Regions from separate parts of the Paenibacillus hamazuiensis genome, predicted to be linked through region 1. Evidence: riboswitches for the same ligand, from Rfam matches in the RefSeq annotation. Region 1 holds a riboswitch; the other holds the start of a gene.

Region 1 (10,556 bases):
TTCGGGAAAGGCACCCGGGAAAGCCGCTTCCGGCAAGAACGCTACGGAAAAAGCCTCCGGCGGCGGTAAAGTCGGTTCCGGCGAAAACATAGCCGCTTCCGCGAAAGAGAGCGGCGCTAAAGGCAAAACTGCCTCCGACACGTCACAAACCGTTAAAGCGTCGCAGCCGCAGCCGGAAATCCATTTCTTCGTGTGGGACATGCTGAAAAAGCTGTTTGCTTGATACCGATAATCCTATACGTAAACAAAGGAGATACCTCCTCATGACGAACTATTGGCAGGTCGACCCCGAAAAACCCGACGGGCAGGCCATCCGCGAAGCGGCCGGCCTGCTCCGCGAAGGGCAGACCGTCGCGTTTCCGACGGAAACGGTGTACGGCCTCGGAGCCGACGCGACGAACACCGAAGCGGTTCAGGCGATTTTCACCGCCAAGGGCCGTCCGTCGGACAACCCTCTCATCGTACATATCGCTCACCGGTCTCAATTGGACGGGCTTGTCCTCCCGTACGATGAGACCGTTTGCCGTTTGATCGACGCCTTCTGGCCCGGCCCGCTGACGATCGTGCTGCCCGCCCGGCCCGGCGTGCTGTCGCCGCTTGTGACCGCGGGGCTGGACACGGTCGGCGTGCGCATGCCGGCGCACCCGGTCGCGCTCGCGCTGATCGATGCGGCCGGCTGCCCGGTCGCCGCGCCCAGCGCCAACCGCTCGGGGCGTCCGAGCCCGACGCGCGCGGAGCACGTGCGCGAGGATCTCGGCGGTCGCATCGGCGGCATCGTGGACAGCGGCCCGACCGGCGTCGGGCTCGAGTCCACGGTCGTCGCCGTCTCCGGCGGCGGCGTGCATATCCTGCGCCCGGGCGGCGTGACGGCCGCCGCGCTGCGCGCAGCTCTGCCGGGCGCGCATGTCGAAGACAGCGCCCGCGAGGTGCAGCCCGGCGAAGCGCCGCGCTCGCCGGGGATGAAGTACACCCACTACGCGCCGCAGGGCCGCATGGTGGTCGTGCAGGGCGCAAGCGAGGCGGCCGTCGTCGCCCGCATGCGCCAGGAGCTCGCCCAGGCCAAAGCCGCGGGCGAGACAACCGGCGCGCTCGCGTTCACCGGCGCGGCGGCGCAGCTTGACGCCGACTGCGTGCTGGAGAGCGGCCGCGGCCTCGAGCAGCTCGCGCATCGCCTGTACGATGCGCTGAGGCGTTTTGACGAAGAAGGCGTCACCTTCATCGTTGCGCAGGGCTGCCCGGAGGAGGGGCTAGGCGCCGCGATCATGAACCGGCTGCGGAAAGCGGCCGGCGGCCGGGTCGTCCAAACTTAAGGCATGTTTGTCCCCTTGTCCGCATATTCTGGTTAGGAACAGTGGACAGGGGGAGTTGAACCTTGGAAATCATGACGCCCTATCAATGGGGCCAGCTCATTACGATCCTTGTCATGGCCATCGCCCTGGGACTGGACGCGCTTTCGCTGGGGCTGGGTATCGGCATGAGGGGGATTCGCCTGTGGGATATCCTGAAAATCAGCGTGGTCATCGCGTTATTTCATATGATCATGCCGCTGATGGGAATGTTCACCGGGCAATACGTCAGCACGCTGCTCGGCGATGTGGCGACGATGATCGGCGGCGTGCTGCTGCTGCTGCTCGGCGCGCATATGGTATACAGCTCCGTCAAAGGCGACGAGGTTCGATCGTTCGATCACCGCACCTTTTGGGGAATCATCGTATTCAGCCTCAGCGTCAGCATCGATTCGTTTTCCGTCGGCGTTTCGCTCGGCATGTTTTCCACGGATCTGCTGCTGACCGTACTGATGTTCGGTTCGTTCGGCGGAGCGATGTCGATCATCGGACTTTTGCTCGGCCGCCGAGTCGGCCATTGGATCGGCGAGTATGGCGAAGCGTTCGGCGGAGTCATCCTGCTAGCGTTCGGAATCAAATTTTTGTTGTAAACGATCCCGGGCCCGCTGAGCCGGGTTCCATAATTGCCGTCAATTAGGGTAAAATAGATGTTGGAGTGAATAAGGCGAGACTTTCGCTGCAAAAGGGGGGATCATCGCCATGAAGCATATTTTGTTCATCTGTACCGGCAACACTTGCCGCAGTCCGCTTGCCGAAGGGATGCTTCGCCAGCTTGCCCGCGAACGGGGTCTGGCTATCGAAGTGAGATCGGCGGGAGTCGCCGCTTATGAAGGTGCGCCGGCCTCCGACCATACGGCGACGATTTTGCGGGAAAAAGGGATCAAGGAGCCGCACAAGGCGTCGCCGCTAACCGGAGATTTGCTTGACTGGGCCGATCTGGTGCTGACGATGACCCAAAGCCACAAGCGGCATGCGATTCAGCTTTTTCCCGAAGCGGTGGATAAAATATTTACACTCAAAGAGTATACGCTGGACGATCCCGCCGAGCTGGAGGCTGTTGCCGAAATAGAGCGGCTTTATGCCGACGCGCAGATGAAGCAGGCGCTCGCCCAGCCGATCACCGATGACGAGCGTTCCCGGATGACGGAGCTGCAGCGGAAGCTGCCGAGCTACGATATCGCCGATCCCTTCGGAGGTTCGCTGACGACGTACCGCAAAAGCGCCGAAGAAATCGAGCGGAGCCTGCACAAGCTGATCCGCAAGTTGGAATCTTTTTCATGAAAAATAGACGAAAGCTTTCCCGATTGCATCTTTACACATGCTTCCGATTGAGCTATGATGAAAATAAGCAATCAAGGGACCCGGTGTAACTGGCGACGCGTGGAATGAACCACAGTGGAGCATCGGGACATACGGCCGGTCGCCTGGGCAAAAGAGCTTGCGCTTATCGTTCTTGCAGAACGGGCGTGATGCTCTTTTTTTCGTCTGTAGAGGCATGTTTAGGTTATACTAGCCGTATCCCATGTATATTCAGGAGGGCGACATTTATGAAAATTGCCATTGGTGCGGATCATGCCGGTTACCGGCTGAAGGACGAACTGGTCGGTTTTATCCAATCGCTCGGACACGAGGTAAAAGATTTCGGCGCTTTCGGGCCTGAATCGGTCGATTACCCCGACTACGCATCTGAGGTATGCGGTCAAGTTGTTTCCGGCGAGGCGGACAAAGGTATTCTGATTTGCGGAACGGGCATCGGCATGACGATTGCCGCCAACAAAATTCCCGGTATCCGCTGCGCGCTTGTGCACGATTTGTTTTCCGCGAAGGCGACGCGCGAACACAACGATTCCAACGTGCTTTCGTTAGGCGAGCGTGTGATCGGACCCGGCGTGGCCCAGGAAATCGTCAAGATTTGGCTCGAGACGGAGTTTTCCCAGGGAGAACGCCATAAAAACCGCGTCAATAAAGTGAAGCAGCTGGAAGAAAAACATACGCTTCATCCTTAATCGCTTTGTGCGGAAAGGAGGCGGGCTTAATTGAACAGCAATCCTATAAATGATGCCGCTGGCGTACCGGCCCCGTCCACGGAGCAGTTCGCCGATTTTGCGGGCCATGCCGCCGACATTGCGCTGCACGTCGAGCAAATTTTGCGAGAGCTCGTGCAGGCGGGCGGGATTCGGAACGGGCACATCGTCGTTATCGGGACAAGCACCAGCGAGGTGCTCGGCCAGCGTATCGGCACATCCGGTACGGTGGATGTGGCCAGGCATATTTTCGCTGCGGTGGAAAAGGTTCGGCAGGACGCCGGTTTCTACCCGGCATATCAATGCTGCGAGCATTTGAACCGCGCGCTCGTGGTCGAATCCGCTTTGCTGGAACGGTACCCGCAGCTCGAGCCCGTATCCGTCGTCCCCGTGCCGAAGGCCGGAGGTTCGATGGCTTCATACGCGTTCCGGCAGTGGGCCGATGCCCGCGTGGTCGAGACGATTCAGGCGCACGCCGGAATCGATATCGGCGAGACGCTGATCGGCATGCATTTGCGCCGGGTCGCGGTGCCGTTTCGCCCCTCGATCCGCTTCGTCGGGCAGGCGCGGGTCACGGCGGCTTTTACAAGGCCGAAGCTGATCGGCGGAGCGCGGGCGGTGTATGAACTGGAATCCGCCAAGCAGGACGTTACTTGCGATTAATCGTTACTTGATACGAGCATTTATCTATTTTGAGGAGGAAACCCTGTGGAACATTTGCGTAAAACCGATCCGAAAATCGTAGAAGCCATGAATCTGGAGCTCGGCCGCCAGCGCGATAAAATCGAGCTGATCGCCTCCGAAAACTTCGTTAGCCAAGCTGTTTTGGAAGCGATGGGCACCGTGCTGACGAACAAGTACGCCGAAGGTTACCCGAATCGCCGTTACTATGGCGGCTGCGAATACGTCGACATCGTGGAAAGCATCGCACGCGATCGCGCGAAAGAACTGTTCGGCGCCGATCACGCGAACGTGCAGCCTCACTCCGGCGCGCAGGCGAACATGGCTGTTTATCTGGCTGCGCTGAACTCCGGCGATACCGTTCTCGGCATGAACTTGGCGCATGGCGGCCACTTGACGCACGGCAGCCCGGTGAACGCATCCGGCATTTTGTACAACTTCGTCGCCTACGGCGTCAGCGAAAAAGACGCCCGCATCGATTACGACGAAGTCCGCAAAGCGGCTTTCAAGCACAAGCCCCGCATGATCGTAGCCGGTGCGAGCGCTTATCCGCGCATCATCGATTTCGAAGCGCTCGGCCAAATCGCAAATGACGTGGGCGCGCTGCTCATGGTCGACATGGCGCATATCGCCGGTCTCGTTGCAGCCGGGCTGCACCCGAACCCGGTGCCGCACTCCCACTTCGTGACGACGACCACGCACAAAACGCTGCGCGGTCCGCGCGGCGGCATGATCCTGTGCCGCAAGCCGTGGGCGCAAGCAATCGATAAAGCGGTGTTCCCGGGCAGCCAAGGCGGCCCGCTGATGCACATCATCGCCGCGAAAGCCGTTTCCTTCGGCGAAGCGCTGCAGCCGGAGTTCAAAACGTACGCACAGCAAGTCGTGAACAACGCGAAGGCATTGTCCGAAGCGCTGATGGCCGAAGGCATCAACCTCGTTTCCGGCGGCACGGACAACCACCTGATGCTGATCGATCTGCGCAACCTGAACATCAGCGGTAAAGATGCCGAGCACCTGCTGGACGAAGTCGGCGTGACCGTCAATAAAAACGCGATTCCGTTCGACCCGACCAGCCCGTTTGTCACAAGCGGCATTCGCGTCGGCACACCAGCAGCGACTTCCCGCGGCATGGACGAAAACGCGATGAAAACGATCGCTCGAATCATTTCTTTGACTTTGAAAAACCCGACCGACTCCTCCGTACACGACAAAGTGCGCGGCATGGTCAAAGATCTGACTTCCCAGTTCCCTCTCTATCCGGGTCTGGCCTATTAATCAGCTTTCACAGCCGGCGTTTCTTCCACAGAAACGCCGGCTTTTTATTTTGCCAACCATGTGGATAAACATTGTGCAATCTGGGGATAAATTGTGGATAATTAGAAACAAAAGGTATCCACGTGTGCATAACTGTTTTTTTTGCTGAAATTTTGTTTGTACATGTTTTGAAGCTTAGAAGATTACGATGAGTTTTGAGTGTAAGTGTATGCGGATGTAATGTGTTGAAGGTTAGGGTTAGGCTTAGCAGAAAAGTGGAGCGTGGCGGCATAGGATTTCGCGTCAGCGAAATCCATCCCGTCATACGCGAGCCCGTGGCACTCTGAAACTCCCACCGTATCGCGCCAAAAGTAAAGCGTGTCCGGCATAGGATTTTTCGACCGAAGGCGATAAAATCCATGCCGGACAAACGCGAATTAGAAGCATGCAGCTGCTCCCGGCGGGCGGGTCCAGGGCGCTTGGGGCGCCTGGGGTCCCCCTTTAAGGGGGATTTAGGGGGTGGTGCTAGGGGACTGCTTACGGCAGTAGGATATTTCCCGCAGCTTATGATATAATAAACGAGATTTTGGACAAACCGTCCTATTTTTCAGGGGGAAACAAAGCATGGGAAAAGTATTCGTTTGCGACCATCCGCTTATCCAGCACAAGCTGACGTACATACGCGAGGAGAACACTACAACGAAGGATTTCCGCGAGCTGGTCGACGAAGTGGCGACGCTGATGGCGTACGAAATAACAAGGGACATCCCGCTTGAAAAGGTGCAGGTCAAAACCCCCGTAGCGATGGCCGAATGCCGCGTCATTTCCGGAAGAATGCTCGGGCTGATACCGATATTGCGGGCCGGGCTCGGCATGGTGGACGGGATCTTGAAGCTGCTGCCCGCAGCCAAGGTAGGACATGTCGGTTTGTACCGCGACCCGGATACGCTGCAGCCGGTGGAATATTACCTGAAGCTGCCGACCGACGTGCAGGAGCGTCTGCTCATCGTCATCGATCCGATGCTGGCGACCGGGGGATCGGCGAATGCGGCCATCGAGGCGCTGAAAAAACGCGGCTGCACGCAGATTAAGCTGATGTGCCTGATCGCTGCGCCCGAAGGTGTCAAAGCGGTGCAGAAAGCTCATCCGGACGTCGATATTTACGTAGCTGCCATCGACGATTATTTGAACGATCACGGTTATATCGTCCCAGGCTTAGGGGACGCGGGAGACCGTCTGTTCGGAACGAAATAATAAGCGAACCAATATAAGCTAAGGGGATAGAGCGCATGAGCAAAATCAAAGTGATGACGATTTTCGGCACGAGACCGGAAGCGACCAAGATGGCCCCGCTTGTTCTGGAGCTGCAAAGACATCCGGAGCATATCGAGTCGCTCGTCTGCGTCACCGCCCAGCACCGGGAGATGCTGGACCGCGTGCTCGAATTGTTCGAGATCAAGCCGGATTACGATTTGAACGTCATGAAGCCGGGCCAGTCGCTGAACGAGGTGGCGATCCGCGTGCTGCAAGGGCTGGAGCCGGTTTTCCGCGAAGAAAAACCCGACCTGATTCTCGTGCACGGCGATACAAGCACCACGTTCCTGGCCAGCTATGCCGCATTTCTGCAGCAAATTCCGATCGGTCACGTTGAAGCGGGGCTGCGCACCTGGAACAAGCTTTCGCCGTATCCGGAGGAAATGAATCGCCAGCTGACCGGCGTGCTCTGCGACCTGCATTTTGCGCCGACGGACTGGTCGGCAGGCAATCTTCGCAGTGAGAACAAACCGGAGCAGCATATTTACATCACCGGCAATACGGCGACGGACATTTTCCGGTACACGGTGAAAAAAGATTTCCGGCACCCGATTCTCGACTGGGCCAAAGGAAAGCGGCTGGTGTTTATGACCGCACACCGCAGGGAATCGCAGGGCGAACCGCACCGTCAAATTTTTCGTGCCGTACGGAGATTGGCCGATGAATTCGAAGATATCGCGATCGTGTACCCGGTGCATTTAAGTCCTGCGGTAAAAGGACCGGCGCATGAACTTCTGGGCGGTCATCCGCGCATCATGCTGACCGAACCGCTGGACGTTGTCGAGGTGCATAACCTGTATCCTCATACGTACATGATTTTGACCGATTCCGGGGGACTGCAGGAGGAGGCGCCTTCGTTCGGCGTACCGGTGCTGGTGCTGCGTGAAACGACGGAACGTCCCGAGGGAATCAAGGCCGGCACGCTGGAGCTTGTGGGCACCGATGAAGACAAGGTTTTCGACCGGGCTCGCGCACTGCTGACCGACAAAACGCTGTACGACAAAATGAGCAAGGCTGCCAACCCTTATGGAGACGGAAAAGCGTCCGAGCGCATTGTAGAAGCCATTTTGTACCATTTCGGCAAGCTTGAAAAGCGCCCTCTTCCGTTCCAACCGTGACAATATCATGACAAACATTACAGCATACAGTTGTACTGTCTGGTTTAAAAATCACAAAAACCTTGATCCATCAATGTTTTTGTGATTTTTGTCATGGCGCTGGAAGATCAGTCCATCATTGACAAAAGGAACTTTACTTCGATAAAATAAACTAGGATTTAAGGAAGGGAAGGGTTCCGTATGCAAAAACCACCTTCTCAGGATAATCCTTGGCGAGCGGTTGCGCTTGTCAGCGCCATCGGGGCGGATCTGGTCGTCTGCATGCTCGCCGGGTATTGGTTAGGGCAGCTTGCGAGTGAATGGGCAGGCGGCAAACCGATTCTGATCGTAGGCGGGATTATGCTCGGCTTCCTTGTCGGCGTGTTCAGCGTCATCCTCATTCTTCGCAAGTATACAGGGGGCTCTAATGGATGATTTCTCCGCCCATCTGAAAACGGTTCAACGCATGGCGTTCTTTTTTTTGTCCTTCTGCTTCATGGGTTGGGCGTTAGTGCCGCAGCACCGCCCTTACATGGCCGGTCTGATTTTGGGTACCTGCGTCAGCATGATCAACGCCCGCTACTTGGCGTGGAAGATCGAGCAGCTCACGAAAGCGGTCATGGAGAAGTCGAACCGCAAGATCAACATGGGCTTTATCACTCGCGCCTCAACTTCGCTGCTAGCCATCCTGGTTTGCTATAGATTCCAGCAGCAGTTTGCATTTTCTACCACGCTGGCAGGATTATTTTTCGCACAGTTGGCAACACTCCTACTGGGCATTATTTCAAATTTTAAGCAACGTAAGTAGGTTCACATTATTCTGCGGAAAGGGGTGAAATACTGCATGCATGAACTGCCGATAATTACACTTGGCGGGATCCGCTTTGATTTATCCAGCATCATCATGATTGTGGTCACCAGCATAATCGTCTTGATTTTGGCGCGCCTCGGCACAAGCCGGCTGTCTGTGAACAATCCGGGCAAAATGCAAAACTTTCTCGAATGGGTGGTTGATTTTGTCTCCGGTCTAATCGCCAGCACGATGGATATGAAAAAGGGCAAGTCGTTTTTGATGCTGGGCATTACGCTGATTATGTTTATTTTCGTAGGAAACATGTTGGGCTTACCGTTCGGTATCGCATTCGAGGTGACAGAGCCGATGCCGATCTTCGGCATTACGGCGGAAGAACTGCATCATGCTCACGAAACCGGCAAGCATATCGCGCTTTCCTTCTGGAAATCGCCTACGGCCGACGTTGCTGTGACGATGGGCCTCGCTGCCATGATAATCGTGATGGTACACTTCCTGGGGCTTACGAGAAACACGCATCACTACTTGAAGCACTATGTGGAACCGCATTGGGCGATGTTCCCGCTGAACGTGATCAAAGAGGTGTCCAAGCTTTTGACACTCGGTCTTCGTCTATTCGGTAACATTTACGCCGGCGAGGTGCTGATTTCCGTCATCTTGATGGCCGGTTGGGTGGGCATCATCCCGCTTATCGTATGGCAAGGCTTCTCGGTTTTCGTAGGCGCAATCCAGGCGTTCGTGTTTACGATTTTGACTATGGTTTATATCTCCCAGGCGACAGAGCATGGGGACGAGCATTAATCTAGCGGATCTACGGATCCGATGAGATCAAAAAATAAAAATCTAATGACATTTGAGGAGGATTTTATCCATGGAATTTCTTGCTGCAGCAGTTGCTATCGGTTTGGGTGCGCTTGGCGCAGGTATCGGTAACGGTTTGATCGTAGGTCGCGCAATCGAAGGTATTTCCCGTCAGCCGGAGCTTCGCGGTACTTTGCAAACGACGATGTTTATCGGTGTAGGTCTTGTCGAAGCATTGCCGGTTATCTCCCTCGTATTCGCCTTGCTGTTCACTTTCGTTTTGAGATAAGTTTCAGGTGGCGGGGCCTTACGCTCTCGCCTTCGTTTTGCCTAGGGCTTTTCATGCGAAGTGATCGACTCAGAATGTAAACCTCTCAGAAGGGAGTGACCTTGGATGAATTTTATTCCGTCAACGTTTTTTATTGCGATAATTTCCTTCGGGATTTTGTATCTTCTGCTCAAGAAGTATGCTTTCGGGCCTCTATTTGGCATTATGGAGCAGCGCAGAACGCACATTACCGAACAAATCCAGCAGGCGGAGCAAAACCGCAAAGCGGCTGAGCAACTGCTCGCCGAGCAAAAAGAAGCCATTCAGCAAGCTCGAAACGAAGCTAAAGAAATTTTGGATCAGGCTCGAGCTACCAGCTCCAAGCAAGCGGATGAGATCATTCAGCAAGCGAAAGCGGAAGCGTCCCGCTTGAAGGATGAAGCGCTTCGCGATATCGAGAACGAGAAGAACAAAGCGGTCGCATCGCTGCGCGCTCAAGTAAGCGCCATGTCCGTATTGATCGCTTCGAAAATTATCGAAAAGCAAATCGATGAAAAGTCACAGGAGCAGTTGGTTGACCATTACCTGAAAGAGGTAGGGGGCAATCTATGAGCCGGGACTTGAACGTAGCGAAGCGTTACGCCAGAGCGCTTTTCGAAGTGGCGAAGGAACGTAACGCCGTATCTCAGGTGGAAGAAGAGCTTCGCGCCGTTTCTGCGGCATTCGACAGCAATCGCGATCTGCAGAAGCTGGTCCAGCATCCCGGCATCGACGTGGATGTGAAAAAAGGCCTGTTGAAGCAGCTGTTTGAAAACAATGTCTCCGACATGGTGTACAATACGCTGCAGCTGCTCGTCGACCGCGGGCGCGAAGACATTCTGGGTGCGCTCAAATTGTATTTTACCGATATTGCCAATGAGGCGCTGGGGCAAGCGAATGCCACCGTCTATACGCCGTTTG
Region 2 (10,556 bases), on a different contig from region 1:
ACGAAAATGGTTACCGGAAGCTTTGGGCCTCATGTACAAATTAGCAATCGCTTAGTTAATCTTTGCTAATTCACATTGCATGATAAGGCGCCGGTGACGGCGTCTTTTTTTGTATATACGACGTCAGTTAAGAGGTGAACTTATTGGTAAAGAAATCAGATGACAAAGCCTCCTAAAATGAATAAAAAATTTTAGGAGGCTTCCCATAATGAAAACAATGGCACAAAAACAATCTTCAACCAAACTGTTAATGATGGTTTTGGTCCTCTCTTCCCTTCTGGCGGCAATTACGGTCGATATGGTCAATCCCGTTTTACCGCTGATCGGCGAGGCGCTGAATGCTTCAAAGGCTGAGGTCAGCTGGGTGGTAAGCGGCGTGGCCCTTGTGCTGGCGATCGGGGTTCCGCTTTATGGCCGGATGTCGGATTTTTTTGAACTGCGAAAACTGTTTACGGCAGCTGCTTCCATCATGACGCTGGGGAGCTTCCTGTGTGCGCTTGCCCCGAACTTGCCGTTGTTGGTATTGGGGCGAATGATCCAGGGAGCGGGAATGGCGGCGATACCTGTCCTGTCCGTTGTGACGATTTCCAAGGTTTTTGCCGAAGGAAAACGAGGCGCTGCTTTGGGGATTGTTGCCGGATGCATCGGAATCGGAACTGCATTTGGACCGATCTTTGGAGGGGTTGTCGGGCAGACTTGGGGCTGGTCCTCTTTGTTTTGGATCACATTTATTCTGTCTCTCCTCGTTGCGGCTGGCTCAGCATTCTCTCTTCCGGCAATCAAACCGCCGATGGCCGAGACGGGAGAGCAAAAATTTGACCTGATCGGCGGGGTATTGCTTGGATCCACCGCAGGATTTCTGCTGTTCGGGGTATCTCAAGGAGAGACGGCCGGTTTCGCCTCATTCTCTTCCCTAGGGAGTCTAATCGTGGCGGGCTTAGCCTTGATCGGGTTCATCCGGCGAATTCGTACAACGGATAAGCCGTTTGTACCGCCGACCCTTTTCGCTAACATGGGTTATGTCAACTCTGTCGTTGTGGCCTTTTTCTCGGTATTCGCTTATTTCGCCGTATTGGTATTTGTACCATTGCTGGTCGTGGAAGTAAACGGGCTCACTCCCGCAGAGGCGGGTTTGACCCTGCTGCCGGGAGGCGCCGCTGTAGCCATCCTTTCACCAATGGTTGGCCGCCTATCCGATCGGTTAGGAACAAAACCTCTCATTATAGCCGGACTCATTGTGATGGGAATGTCCACTCTGTTTCTGTCGACATGGGCCGCGGGAGCCTCGCCCGTACTCGTTTCTGCAGGTGTCCTGGGAGTCGGGGCCGCCTTCGCTTTCATTCATTCTCCGGCCAATAACGCGGCTGTCCGTACGCTTGCGCGAGACCAGGTTGGAGCGGGAATGGGCATATTCCAAGGCTCCATATACCTCGGAGCAGGTACGGGGGCCGGTATCATCGGAGCTTTTCTCCATGCACGCAGAGATGCCGCGGATTCGTTCAATCCGCTTTATGCCTTGGATGCGCCGGCTTATTCCGATGCGTTTCTGGCAACGACCGCAGCGGTGATCATCGCCCTGATTGCCGTTGCCGGTCTGCGAGACGAAAGCTGAGCGCCAAAAGAGCCTCCCGATTCACTCACGGAGGCTCTTTTTCCGTATCAAGACGGCAGGCTTAGCGCCGTTTGCATGTTCTGCAGATCAAGCTGCAGCTGCTCCTGCGGGTTCCACGGATGGTAAAACCCCTTCTCCATCAAATACATGGTGATCTGCTCGTGCATGTCGATCACCTCGTCCAAATGCTTCATCAGCACCGCCTTAACCTCCGGCGTGCCGACTTCCGTGACCGCTGCGGCGTAATTGCGAACCCCTGACTTGGCGGAGATCAGCAAATCCATGGCGATGACCTGGTCGGTCATTACGTGCATTCCGGTCAAGTGCTCCAAAATCGTGTTCATGCATTTACACCCCTATTGTTTCGCTTTGGACATGATCGCGCTCAGTTCCTGCAGCTGCCGAGTCGTGATGTCCACGTCCCGCTGCAAAATTTGCTTCAACGCAGGGTCGGAAACGAGCACCTGCATCGTCTTCGATTTTGTCAAACAGACCGTCTTGAACGCGGCCATTTCATGTACTTCCAGCGTTTCGTGCAGCGCATATACCATACATGTTCCTCCTATCCAATGACCTACGGTTTGAGTACAACCTTGATGCAGTTGTCCTGCCGCGTGTCGAAAATTTCATATCCCCGCTTCGCTTCGCTGAGAGGAATCACGTGGGTTATCACATCGCCCGGATCCACCTTGCCGGTATCGATCAGCTCGTACATGTAGGGCATGTAGTGGATGACCGGCGCTTGTCCCGTTTTAACCGTCACGTTGCGTTGAAAAATGTCGCCGAGCGGGAACGCGTTGTACCTTCCGCCGTACACACCGGTAATCTGGATGGTACCGCCCTTGCGTACACACTGGGTGGCAATCACGATACCGCCCATCGCTCCGCCCTGGAGCTTCAACCCGGAGGCCAACGCCTCCAGCGGCGTCATCTTGCCGCTCATGCCGGAGCAATCGATGACCACATCGGCCCCACCCTTGGTGATCTCCTTCAAATACATCCCTGCGTTCTCGTGCTGCTCTACATTGACGATTTCGACGTTGTTTGTGCGCTTCGCATGCTGCAGCCGGTAATCGAGAAAATCCGCGGCTATGACCCGCTTCGCACCTTTGAACCAGCAAAATTTTTGCACAAGCAGCCCTACCGGTCCGCAGCCGATCACAATGACTGTGTCGCCTTCCTTCACCCCGGCGTTATCGACACTCCAGAATGCCGTCGTCATCGCGTCCGAGATCAGGCACAGCTTTTCGTCGGGATGCTCGCAGCTTTCCGGAATTTTGAAATGGGTAAAATTCGCGAACGGCACCCGCAAATACTCGGCTTGTCCGCCCGGGTGACCCCCGGTCGTCCCGGAATAACCGAAAAAGCCGCCCATTTCGCCATGCTCGTTCGAGTTGTCGCATTGGCTTTCCAGGTGGTTTTGGCAGTACCAGCATTGGCCGCAGCTGATGGTGAACGGAATGATCACGCGATCCCCTTTCTTCAGCTTGGTCACGCCGGGGCCTACTTCCTCGACGATCCCCATCGGTTCGTGCCCGACGATATAATCTTCATGCATGTTCGGAATCATGCCGTGAAACAAATGCAGGTCGGAGCCGCAAATGGCGGTCGAGGTCGTCCGGATGATCATATCGTCCGGTTTTTCGATTTTCGGATCGGGCATCTCTTTGACTTCCACGTTTTTTATCCCTTGGTACGTAACGGCCTTCATGCCTGATGCCCTCCCATATGCTCATCCGGTGTGCGGTCGAACATGCCTTTGCGTCTCGTGTCATCCGGGAACAGCTTGAGCTGCGCGATTTGCACCGTTTGCTCCGCACTAAGCATATCGAGCTGAAACTGCTCCTGCAGCTCGTACGGATGGAACCATTTTTTGCGGATCATCAGCTCGGAGATCTCCTGATGAAGCGCGATGCCTTGATGAAGCTGCGCGCGCAGCAGCGCTCTCGCTTCAGGCGATGCGGTTTCGGTGAGGGCAAACGCCGTGTTGCGGACGCCGTCTTTCACCCGAACGAGAAAATCCATAGCGAAAGTCATGTCCGCCATCTCCGGCATGTTTAAAGAATTGGCCGGGTCGACATAATCCATTTTCATATAAGCGGTCACCTCAATTCAGGATGGGAGCAGGGCGGCGGTCCGGCACCGGCGCGCTGAACGGCGCCCGTTGATAAAGAGCCTGCAAATCGGCCAAAGCTTGGATGGACTGGTCGACATCCTTCTGCATTAAATCCTTGAGCTCCTGATCGAATACGATGCCCTGCATCAGCTTGGATTTGGCCAAACATAAGGTCTTGAAATTGATTGCTTCGTGGATTTCCAACGCTTCGTGGGGAGCTAATGGTTTCATTCCTGACACCTCCTGGCAATGCAGTTACAGTTAGTGTTTGTTTAGATCAAGGCTGTATACCTGATCGGAATATGAAAAAAAGCCCACCAACGGTGAGCTTTCCACTTTCTACCCCAAGATCCTGCCCCGGGTTATTTGCAATGTTTCGTCTTTCAGCTCCCCGATCTCGCGGATCAGCGAAGACATAATGTCCGAATACCGGCGCTTCAGCTCCATATCCTTCAATGAAGCCATATTTATCTCTACGGTCAGCAATGCGGACTGCGCTGCAGCTTCAAACAAGAGGGCTCCGATGCCAAGATCGGAGATCACATTTTTATTGCACGAATCGGCAATGCGGCTCGTGCTTATCATCCCGTCCCTGCACACCTCGATGAGTCGGAGAGGCACGTCCATGGCAAGGAGAGCGGCTTCCTGAATCGCTTTTCTGCGCACGTCCTTTTCTTCCTCCGTACCCTTGGGAAGTTTCAAGGCATTCATATATTGATTGAACGAAGCGATGTCCGCTTGAAGCAGATGTTCGCATTCTGCGGTTAAGCTGCGAATACTCTCCATAACCTCGGCGATGCGGGAATGAATATGCGCGAATTTTTCCCCCTGGGACAAGCTGCCGACCATGGACGTCATCGAGGCCCCGAGCGCGGCGACAAGAGCCGCTACGCTTCCCCCACCCGGTGTCGGATGGGAACTCCCCGCCTGCTCCAAAAAATAGCGAAGCGAATCGTCCCAAGTTACCGCATGCGCCTTCTTCTCCGGCATCTGTATGTCGATTGCCTTCATGAGGTTCTCATAAAGGATAGCGGAGGTTAATGTTCCGACACCGCCCGGAACCGGGGATACGGCGGCAGCATAATCGCCGACATCGGCTGCTGCGTCGCCTGTGATTTTCCCATCATCCGTCTCATTTATTCCCGCATCGATGATGACGAGATTTGAATGTACCATATCCCGCCGGACAAGATGCGGACGGCCGGCAGCAACAAAGGCTATTTCGGCATGCTGAAGATGCGAAGCGATGTCCGGTGTGCGGGAATGACACACGGTAACGGTAGCATTTTCCCTTTGCAGCATATGAAACAGCGGCAGCCCGACGGTCTGTCCTCTTCCCACCAAAGTGACGTTCCTGCCCTCAAGCGTATAGCCGTAAAACTTAAGAAGCTTTATGCAAGCTTGCGGAGTGGCGGGGTAAAGCCCCGGATCCCCTGTGACGACAGCCAGCTTATTGGCGGGGGTGACTCCGTCTACGTCCTTGACGGGCGAGATGGCCTTTATGATGCTGCCGGTCGATATGTGGTCAGGCAGGGGAAGCTCCAGCATGATGCCGTGAACGGAGCGATCCTCATTCAATCGGGTGATCAGCCGAACGATCTCTTCTTCCGTGATTTCCGCCGGAAACGAATGGAGCTCAAAAGCCACCCCGAGCTTCGCGGCAATTCTTTGTTTGGCCTGTGCGTAATATGCCGAGGCTGGGTCGCCTTCGACCAAAATGGTTGCCATTTTAGGCTGCACGCCTGCCGATTTCCATTCCTCCACTTGCGATCTGACCGTTTCATACACCTGATCCGCCGCTTCTTTCGCCTTCATGACCAATGCCATGTCGAGTACCTCCCTAACAATTTTTTAGAGCGATAAACAAAAAAAAGCACCTGCGCCGGCTCGTCAGCATAACGAGTCCCACCGCAGATACTTTCCCCAGGCGAACGGACGTTTCAGCTGTATGCTTCCTCGTGGTTCATTCCACTTTCATCGCCAGTCACATACAGGGTTATTTCCTTCATTTTATCAAAGATCGGGCTCAAAGGAAACCGTTATAACCAAAGATGCGCGCTGCCGGACCGAATAAATTACGAATCCGGCAGGATACTATTGGGGAACGAAATCGTTTAATGGAGGATGAGCATGTCATCTTATAAGCCTCAGGAAAAGCAGGCCAACATCGAATTCAGCTGCACGGAGATCGGGGGACTTTGGGGCGTTTATATGCAGGAGAGTATGGCGGTATGCTTCCTGACCTACTTGATCCATCATCTTCAGGATGCGGAAATTATTCCTTTGGCCAAAGAGGTTTTGTCCGTTTCGCAGGATCGGATAAGTAAAATCAAAAAAATGTTCCTCGCCGAAAATTTCCCCATACCCGCAGGCTTTTCGGAGGGCGATGTAAACCTGGCCGCACCGCCGCTTTTTCACGACACGTTCACCTTAAGTTTCATCTATATGATGAATCGCCTTGGAATGATTAATTTCTCTTTTGTCGCCTCCAATAATGTTCGGCTTGATGTTCTGGATTTTTTTAACGAGTGTATACATTCATCAACCGAAATGTTCGGAAAAGCGGTACGCATGATGCTGGAGAAAGGCGTCTATGACCGTCCGCCGAAAATGAATTACCCCCAAAAAATCGAGTACGTGCAGAAATTATCATTTATGGACGGATTGTTTAGCGGAAAAAGGCCTCTGAACGCTATTGAATTATCTGAAATCTTTTTCAATATCGAGCGAAATTACTTCTCCGTCATTATCATGCTTGGATTTGCCCAAGTGCTGCAGGATAAAAAATTAAAGGATTTCGTCATGAGAGGCAAAAAAATCAGCGAGCGGCAGATCGAATTATTTAACAATCTGCTCATGGAGGAGGATTTGCTCGGAACCGTAACCGTCAGTATGGAAGTAACGGATTCGACCGTTTCGCCCTTTTCGGAAAAAATGATCATATCGCTGATCCATATATTGAACTCTGTGGACATTCTCTTGATCTCGCACGCCCTGGCGCTGTCAATGCGGGCCGATCTCGCCGCTCATTACACGAAGATCATCGGCGAGGTGATGTCGTACGCCAAGGATACTTTTGATCTTGTGGTGGAACGAAAATGGCTGGAGCAGCCTCCTCTTACGACAAATCGAAAACAGCTCATTCAATCTTAAAAAACCGCAAAGCTGCGGTCGCCCGGAGCTTTGCGGCTCGTTTAATGCGGCAGCTGCGCATACATCCGCACGCTGTTTTTACCGGCTTGCTTTACGGCATACATAGCCTGATCGGCACGCTTCAGCAGCATCTCGAGCGTAGTTCCGTGATTCGGAAAAAGAGCGACGCCGATGCTCGGACTTACTTTAAGCGAAGCCCCGTGATAAATGAACGGTTCGTTCAGCTTGTCCAGCAGCTGTCCGGCAAATCGCGCGGCCGCGCAGTCGTCCTCAAGCGGCTGAAGCAGAACCGTGAACTCGTCACCGCCCATCCGGGCCGCCATATCGCCAATGCCGATGCTTTGCCTGAGCCGGATTCCGACGGTATTCAGCACAAAATCGCCTGCGCCGTGCCCATACCGGTCGTTGATGAATTTGAAGCCGTCGAGATCGATCAGCAGCAGCGCGAGCTTCTGTCCGGATGCCTCCGCTTGCTTCAGCGCCGCATCGGCGTGCTCCTGAAATTTTCGGCGGTTGGGCAGCTCGGTTAAAGAGTCGTGATAAGCCATGTAGTTGATCAGCGCTTCCGCATGCTTGCGGTGGGTAATATCTTTGGCGATGCAGTATACGCCGATGACCTCGTTATCCACCTTGATCGGCAGCATCGACACGCTGATTTCCACGCGGCTGCCGTTTTTATGAATAAGAGCGGATTCGAGATTGTATGTGCTTCCCCTCTTCGTTTCTTCGAAATAATAACGGAGCTCGTCGATCCGCTCCACCGTAATTACCTCCCGCACCAAGCGCAGGTGCAGCTCTCGAAACGTATAGCCGGTGATCCGTTCGACTGCCGGATTGGCGCTGGTAAACCGTCCCTCCATATCGAGCGAAAATACCGCATCCGGATTATGCTCGAACAGCGACTTGAACCTTTGCTCGCTTTCCTAAAGCAGCCGTTCGTCCTGCTTTCGTTTTGTAATATCCCGAATGATGCAGGCGTACGATTCCAACGTCTCTCCGTCAAAACGCAGGGGGACAATCGACTCGCTGACGATAAACTCGCTGCCGTCCTTACGTTTCTTCCACGTTTCATAAGCGCCGATCTGCCAGTTTTTCGTGCGAAGCGCTGCCCCGAAGTCTTCGGCCATACGTTCGGGAACGACAGGCAGCTTGCGATTCAGAACCTCTTCCCGCCCCCAACCGAACAAGTCCTCGAATGTATCATTTACGAAAAGGACCGTATCGTCCAGACGGCAAACAATGAAAGCGACCGTCGGGTTATGGGTGAGCGCCTCCACCATTGCTCTGGCCAGCTTATATTCCTTTTCCAGCCGGTTTATCTTTTCCGCATCGAATGTTTTCGTCAATGAGCATCCTCCAAGCCGATTATACATCGGTTAATACTTTAAATATCGGCACAGCGGCTCTTCCTGTTTTGTTAAAGATTTCACGCAACGTAAGAACATCCTCACAAAAACATTCCCACACACAAAAAACCTCCCCCCGCATGCGGGAAGAGGCTGCCTTCTGCCATTTTACCAAATGAAACCGCCGGGATAGCCGAAGCCAAAGCCGCCGCCGTAAGGATAGCCGCCAAAACCAAAGCCGCCGCCGTAGGCGAAAGGCAAAGTACCGATGGCCAGCAGATCAAACAGCACCAAAGGAATGAATGCCGACGTCCTGACCGTCTTGCCGCCCTTGACCGGAGCCAGGTACAGTGCATTGCCCTGTATGCGCACCAGCTTGCCGCTGACCATCGTGCCGTCTTTTTTCAGAGCGTAAATGCGCTTGCCGACAAGCTTCCGCACGTCCGCTTTCTTGACCGATTGCATGATATATTCCACCTCCGTACGAAAATCAGGTATTGGAGTTACCCTACCATAGTACGGAGATCGAACGAGCGCTGCCTGTTTGGCTGTCCCTGTGACAAACAAGAATGTGCTTATGCCACGGAGTGAAAATGCACCTTTATTTCGAAGAGCATCCGCTTCGCGCTTATACTTTGCGGAGCCGGCCCAGCTCGGTCGTAATCGCTTCGATTTCGCTGATGCTGAAATTGTTTTTGCTCGCGACCATTTCGTAAATATCCTTCAAATCCTCATACAAGTCCGTATTGAAGTGCGAAGCCTTGAAAGCGGCGCCGGAAGCCATTCTCAGCTTCTTCTTGATCGCTTCGATCATAAATTCGGCGTTTTCCGCCGTTTTTTGAGATAAGTCCATTGTAGTCCCTCTTTTCGCAAAGATTGGTTTTTCAAGCCAGGTTTCATATACTTAAAAGAAAAAGGAGGCCGTCCGATGATCCACACGCTGCACATTGAAACGAAACAACGCGATGAAATCATTGACATTACCCCGAAAGTGAGCGACCTGCTGAGGCAGGAGCCTCTGGAGGACGGACTTGCCATCGTCTATTGTCCCCATACGACCGCCGGAATTGCCGTCAATGAAAATGCCGACCCCGATGTGAAAAAAGATATTCTCATGCGCTTAAACGAAGTGTATCCCTGGGAGCATCCTAAGTATGAGCACGCCGAGGGCAATTCCGCCGCGCACCTGAAAGCGATCACCGTCGGCTCTTCGCAGACGCTGCTCGTCGCCGGCGGTCGGCTCGTATTGGGCCGCTGGCAGGGCATTTACTTTTGCGAGTTCGACGGCCCACGCCGGCGCCAATGTCTCGTTCGCTTCATAAAGGGGTAACAGGGCCCGGCAGCCGGCATGCTACGAGTTCAGCAGGCCTGCGCACAAATATTTGACGTGGGCCTCGGCCAGCTTTTTCACTTCGTCGTAGTTCTGATTAAAATGTATGCTGTAGGAGATGAAACCATGCAGCGACATGAACAAACTCCACGGTGCGGTGTACATTTTCGATTCCGCGCCCGGCAGCTTGGCGATTACCGCTCGCACCACCGTGGCGAACAGCTCCAGACACTGGGCCTGCTCGATCCGCGAATACCGGCGCAGCTCCGGATCATTGATCATGAACATAATTTCGTACTGCTTCGGGTTTTCCAGACCGAATTTGATAAATTCGAGCATCAGCTTCTCCAGCTGTGCCACATCCCCGAGCCGCGTCCGGCCGATCAGCTCTTGCGAACGCTTCACCAGCATTTTGAAATCCTTCATCACCAAAGCATGAAACAGCTCGGCTTTCTCCTTGAAATGGTAATACAGCGCGCCGTGACTGTAACCCATCGCCTGGGCAATGCTTCTCATCGTTAACCCGCGATAGCCGTGCGCAATAAACAGCTCGCGGGCTTCCTCCAATATGCGCTCCCGGCTCAATTCCTGTGCGACTGCCTTTCTGGCCATGCTCTCCACTCGCTTTCTCCGCTGTGCTGCACTCTTACTCGCCGCGATCTGCAATATCATGCTCAACGTACCGGTCCTCGCCGCGCGCGATCACAGCCTGACCTTGCGTGAGATCGGTCATCCAGGCCACGAACCATTCGGCTTCCGGTGCCTCCGGCAAACAGACAATCGTTACTTTATCCGTAAACAGCGTTTCCCCGAGCAGAGTACCCCGGTTACGCAGCTCGTTTTCCACCTTGCCATGCCACGTATAATCGATCGTTACCCGCACCTCCGCATGAAGCACGCGGTACACCGGCTTCGCGGCGGCAATGCCGGTCACGGCGCCGTCCGTATAAGCGCGGATCAGCCCGCCGGCTCCTAGCATGATGCCCCCGAAGTAGCGGG

Evidence for each region. Region 1 has a riboswitch for ZMP and ZTP ahead of rpiB (ribose 5-phosphate isomerase B). Riboswitches for the same ligand answer to the same signal wherever they lie in the genome.
Region 2: it holds a riboswitch for ZMP and ZTP, as region 1 does, so the genes downstream of both, MYS68_RS38345 (bifunctional 5,10-methylenetetrahydrofolate dehydrogenase/5,10-methenyltetrahydrofolate cyclohydrolase) here and rpiB (ribose 5-phosphate isomerase B) in region 1, are expected to answer to the same signal.

Annotation. Positions count from the first base shown of each region.
Region 1 is NZ_JALRMO010000001.1:6,903,370-6,913,925, forward strand. It holds gene spoIIR (stage II sporulation protein R) at 1-223, shown strand, start outside; gene MYS68_RS30255 (L-threonylcarbamoyladenylate synthase) at 264-1,310, shown strand; gene MYS68_RS30260 (manganese efflux pump MntP) at 1,382-1,936, shown strand; gene MYS68_RS30265 (low molecular weight protein arginine phosphatase) at 2,046-2,627, shown strand; ZMP/ZTP riboswitch at 2,703-2,783, shown strand; gene rpiB (ribose 5-phosphate isomerase B) at 2,894-3,352, shown strand; gene MYS68_RS30275 (TIGR01440 family protein) at 3,470-4,033, shown strand; gene MYS68_RS30280 (serine hydroxymethyltransferase) at 4,079-5,326, shown strand; gene upp (uracil phosphoribosyltransferase) at 5,930-6,559, shown strand; gene wecB (non-hydrolyzing UDP-N-acetylglucosamine 2-epimerase) at 6,595-7,737, shown strand; gene MYS68_RS30295 (AtpZ/AtpI family protein) at 7,918-8,151, shown strand; gene MYS68_RS30300 (ATP synthase subunit I) at 8,144-8,524, shown strand; gene atpB (F0F1 ATP synthase subunit A) at 8,561-9,328, shown strand; gene atpE (F0F1 ATP synthase subunit C) at 9,399-9,617, shown strand; gene atpF (F0F1 ATP synthase subunit B) at 9,723-10,208, shown strand; gene MYS68_RS30320 (F0F1 ATP synthase subunit delta) at 10,205-10,556, shown strand, end outside.
Region 2 is NZ_JALRMO010000002.1:2,254-12,809, forward strand. It holds gene MYS68_RS38310 (MFS transporter) at 209-1,612, shown strand; gene MYS68_RS38315 (spore coat protein) at 1,660-1,956, opposite strand; gene MYS68_RS38320 (hypothetical protein) at 1,969-2,163, opposite strand; gene MYS68_RS38325 (zinc-dependent alcohol dehydrogenase) at 2,187-3,323, opposite strand; gene MYS68_RS38330 (spore coat protein) at 3,320-3,706, opposite strand; gene MYS68_RS38335 (spore gernimation protein GerQ) at 3,720-3,959, opposite strand; gene MYS68_RS38340 (cyclodeaminase/cyclohydrolase family protein) at 4,068-4,718, opposite strand; partial or broken gene MYS68_RS38345 (bifunctional 5,10-methylenetetrahydrofolate dehydrogenase/5,10-methenyltetrahydrofolate cyclohydrolase) at 4,719-5,555, opposite strand; ZMP/ZTP riboswitch at 5,643-5,726, opposite strand; gene MYS68_RS38350 (DUF3231 family protein) at 5,859-6,881, shown strand; gene MYS68_RS38790 (GGDEF domain-containing protein) at 6,923-7,429, opposite strand; partial or broken gene MYS68_RS38795 (PAS domain S-box protein) at 7,454-7,792, opposite strand; gene MYS68_RS38360 (PAS domain S-box protein) at 7,805-8,227, opposite strand; gene MYS68_RS38365 (hypothetical protein) at 8,396-8,692, opposite strand; gene MYS68_RS38370 (DUF1128 domain-containing protein) at 8,856-9,080, opposite strand; gene MYS68_RS38375 (secondary thiamine-phosphate synthase enzyme YjbQ) at 9,156-9,557, shown strand; gene MYS68_RS38380 (TetR/AcrR family transcriptional regulator) at 9,579-10,169, opposite strand; gene MYS68_RS38385 (YigZ family protein) at 10,204-10,556, opposite strand, start outside.